2 regions of the Gordonia sp. L191 genome follow, and region 1 is predicted to be linked to the other one. Evidence: predicted binding sites of a transcription regulator. Region 1 holds the regulator's gene; the other holds the start of a gene.
What was found. Region 1 encodes LexA, which represses DNA repair genes until DNA is damaged. Its sites were predicted from a motif close to CGAACANNTGTTCG; they were not measured.
Positions count from the first base shown of each region.

Region 1 (2,204 bases):
GCGCTCGAGCGTGCGCCGTTCCGGGAGACGGCGTTCCGGGAGACTGCGTTCCGGGAGACTGGGCTCCGACGACCGGTGTTCGAGCACGCGGTGTTCGACGGTCGCGCGGGCCGGCATCGATGTCCTGCGGCGGGCGGCGGTGTGGTGGGCCGTCCGACGGGACCGAACCTGCAGGTCGTCGGCGCCCGGTGTGGTGGGCAGAAGTACGGTCGGCATGGTGTCTCCCTGTCTCGATCATGCATTCGAAGAACGGATGTTCGAGTTCTACCACGAGGCTCCGACAATTTCTCGCGACACGTCGAACACATGTTTGAGGTTGCCTGTCGCCTCGGCTACCCTGGCCGGTGTTCAGCTCTCCACAGGGCCCGTCAACCAGGGCGTACTCCGGCAGGACGTGCGCACCGACCGAAAGGATGCGAACCCCATGAGTGAGAAGAAGGGCCGTTCGTCCGACCCCGAGGCGACCACCGTCACCGACTCGGACGACTCCGACGAGACCGTCGCGACCGGCCCGATCGATCCGGCGGCCGTCGAGGCCGCGCTCACCCCACGCCAGAAGGGCGTGCTCGACGTGATCCGCAAGTCCGTGCGCGAGCGGGGATATCCGCCGAGCATTCGCGAGATCGGCGACGCCGTCGGCCTGGCGTCGACCTCATCGGTCGCACACCAGCTGCGGACCCTCGAGCGCAAGGGTCTGCTCAAACGCGACCACAACCGGCCCCGTGCGGTGAACGTCCAGGACGGCGATCCCACACCCACCGACGACAATCCGAATGCGTCGAATCTCCCCACGCCGACGTTCGTGCCGGTCCTGGGGCGCATCGCGGCCGGCGGACCGATCCTGGCCGAGGAGGCCGTCGAGGACGTCTTCCCGCTGCCGCGTGAACTCGTGGGCGACGGGTCGCTGTTCCTGTTGCGCGTCGTCGGCGAGTCGATGATCGACGCGGCCATCTGCGACGGCGACTGGGTGGTCGTACGGCAGCAGAACGTCGCCGACAACGGCGACATCGTCGCAGCGATGATCGACGGCGAGGCGACGGTCAAGACCTTCAAGCGCAAGGACGGTCATGTGTGGCTGATGCCGCACAACGACCTGTTCGAGCCCATCCCCGGCGACGACGCCGCGATCCTGGGCAAGGTCGTCACGGTGATGCGCCGCATCTGAGCGGAGTCACCCGCGCCGGACCGTTCGGTCGGATCGCTCAGCCGCGCAACGCTTCGGCTGCCGCGGTACGCGCATCGGCCGGTGATGCGGTGGCCAGTGCGGCACGGGCGGCGGAGCGACACGCCTCGAGGTCGACCTCGGCGAGCTTCGCCCCCACCGCGGGCGCCGCGGCCGGGGCACTCGACAGCGAGGTGACGCCGAGTCCGACGAGAACACACGCGAGCAGCGGGTCGGCGGCGGCCTCGCCGCACACCCCCACCGGGGTCTCGCTGCGGGTGCCGGCCTCGGCGACACCGGCGATCAGCGAGAGCACGGCAGGCTGCCACGGGTCGGTGAGCCCGGCGAGTTCGGCCGACATCCGGTCGGCGGCCATCGTGTACTGCGTCAGGTCGTTGGTGCCGATCGAGACGAAGTCGACCTCGGCGAGGATGGACGGTGCGAGGATCGCCGCCGACGGGATCTCGATCATCACCCCTGCCACGAGCCCGCGGCCGCGGACCTCGGCGGCGAATTCGGCGGCTTCGGCGGCCGAGGCGATCATCGGCGCCATCACCCAGGGCGTGGTCCCGGTCTCCTGCGCGGCGCGGGCGATCGCGTCGAGTTGTCCGGCACGGATCTCGGGATGTGTCGCGGCGATCCGGTTGCCCCGTACCCCCAGTGCGGGATTCGCCTCGGTGCCGTGATCGACGAATTTCAGTGGCTTGTCCGAGCCGGCATCCAGGGTCCGGACGACGACCTTCTTGCCGTCGAAAGCCTCGATGACCTCGCGATAGAGCGCTGCCTGCTCCTGCACCGACGGCTCGTCGGCCCGATCGAGGAAGGCGAGTTCGGTGCGGAACAGACCCACCCCCTCGACGGGGTACGCCGTGGCCGCGCGCGCCGAGACGCCGTCGGCGACGTTGGCCAGGATGGCCACCTCCACGCCGTCGGCGGTGCGTCCGGGCCCGCTCCATCCCGCGATCGCCTCCGCCTCCCGGCGGCTCTGCTCCACCTCGTCCTTGGCGCGCTCCGGATCAGGTTGGACGACAACGGTTCCCGC
Region 1 covers NZ_CP125996.1:2,795,718-2,797,921, forward strand. The annotation lists gene QNM97_RS12480 (LysM peptidoglycan-binding domain-containing protein) at 1-216, opposite strand, end outside; gene lexA (transcriptional repressor LexA) at 425-1,165, shown strand; gene QNM97_RS12490 (putative PEP-binding protein) at 1,203-2,204, opposite strand, start outside.

Region 2 (2,204 bases), 410 kb from region 1:
AGCCGCGTATCCGCGCGCCACCGGACACCTCGTGGTGTTCCTACACGGGCTGATGGAGACCGAACATGCCTGGCGGCTCGGTGGACGTCCGACCTACGGAGCGCGGCTCGCCGACGATATCGGCGCCACCGCGGTGCAGATCCGCTACAACACCGGCCGCCACATCAGCGACAACGGTGCGACCCTCGCCCGATTGTTGAGCGAGATGGTCTTGCTGTGGCCGGTGCCGGTCACCCGGATCTCGCTCGTGGGGCATTCGATGGGTGGCCTCGTCGTCCGCAGCGCATGTCACCTCGGCGCGAAGAGCCGCGCGCCGTGGGTGCCCTTAGTGACCGAGACGGTCAGTCTGGGCTCCCCGCACCTCGGTGCACCCCTGGCCCGGGGCGTGCATGCCGCGTCGTCGGCGTTGCGCGTGCTGTCGGTGACCCGACCGTTCGGCGAATTGTTGCGTCGGCGCAGCGCAGGCGTCCGAGATCTGTTCCACGGCAACGTCATCGCCGAGGATGGACCATCGGCGGATCCGGACGGTTGGTGGCAGGCGCCCGGCGCGGACGTCCCACTACTCGCCGGCGCCCGCCATCTGTTCGTGACGGCTTCCCTCTTCGGCAATCCGCGCCACCCGCTCGGCCGCTTCATCGGCGACGGTCTGGTTCTGACGCCGAGCGGTCGAGGATTCCATCGCTCCCGGCGGATCGGATTCCGCGACGAGGACGGCATGCACCTGGGCCGCGCCAACCATTTCACGCTGCTCAACCACGACGAGATCTACCTGTGGCTCCGTGACGGACTCCGTCCGCTGCGAGCGCTCACCGCCGGCTAGTCGAACAGATCAATCGAACGAACCAGTCGAACGAATTGTCGGAATTCTCTTGCGGTGAGGGGTATCGCCAAGTAATATCGAACGTATCTTCACGGGCGGATACGTTCGAGTACGTGGTAGGGGGTGATCGCGGTGGCCGACGTTGATGGTGGAAAGGATCCGTCGGCTGCTGCGTACATGCTGGGCATGTACGCGCAGCCGCATGGTGTGCTCGACCGCATTGCTGCCGCATCCCTACACGTGTTGTCCGATACCGACCTGGTGACGGTCACCGAGGAACACGAACGCGCCGCTCGGCGGATGGAATCGGTGAGTCAACCCGCACTGATCGAGGTCGAGAACCGCGGGGTCTACCGCAAGCTGGGTTTGGCCCAACGCGATACACGCACCACCGCACAACGCCAGCATGATGCGTTCCGTGCCCTGCTCCACGCCGCCCTCGACGGCGGGTTACTGGGCAAAAGTCATCGGGGTCTGCCGCCGCAGTTGATCGTGTCGATCACCTCCCAGGAATTTCGCGAGCAGGCCGGTCTCGGACGTACCGCCACCGGTACGACACTGCCGATCGGTGACGTGCTCGAGGTGGCGGCACGGGCGCAACAGTATTTGGCGGTGTACGCCGATCATTCATCGGAGATCTTGTATTTCGGGCAAGCCCGTCGGTTCGCCTCACGGGGCCAGCGGCTGGTCCTGGCCGATTCCTACGGGGGTTGTTCACATCCGGACTGCTCCGCGCCGATGGTGCACGTCGAAATCCACCACGCCGCCCGTGATTACGCGCGGGGCGGGAACACCGACATCCACGATCTCGCCCCGGCATGCGGCGTGCACAACCGGATGGTCGGCCCCGACGCCGGCCAGTACACCACCGAACTGATCCGCAGTGGCCCCGACGCCGGACGCTTCGGCTGGCGACTCAACACCGAACCCGGCCAGCCACAGAACCCGTTGCGGGTCAACCAATTCTTTCGGATCGACCGGACGTTTCGGGCCGCGGTCGAACACATCCGAGACACGGCCGGCGTACCGGCCGACCCGCCACCACCACCGGTGTCGAGGTGCGAAGCCCGCCTCGATGCCGGGGTGCAGCGAGTCGTGCACCGCGAAGCCAACAGCCGCCACGGCCACCGACGGACCGGGCCGGACGATCACCCACCACCCGGACCGAATCCACCAGGACTGAGTCCACCCGGGCTGGTCCCACCCGACCGTCATCGACCACAGGCACCACGAGGCGACATCAACTACTTCCTCGCCCGCCCCGACGCAGCCTGACCACAACCCGACCACCCGACAACCACACACACGCGAGGTCACCGGCACACCACAACGGATGCCGGTGACCTCGCCGTGCGTTGATGACGGGCCACCTCTGCGCCATCCT
Region 2 covers NZ_CP125996.1:2,389,149-2,391,352, forward strand. The annotation lists gene QNM97_RS10845 (esterase/lipase family protein) at 1-820, shown strand, start outside; gene QNM97_RS10850 (HNH endonuclease signature motif containing protein) at 953-2,095, shown strand.
Region 2: a site for LexA is predicted at 899-912, ahead of QNM97_RS10850 (HNH endonuclease signature motif containing protein). Genes of this name have one in related genera too.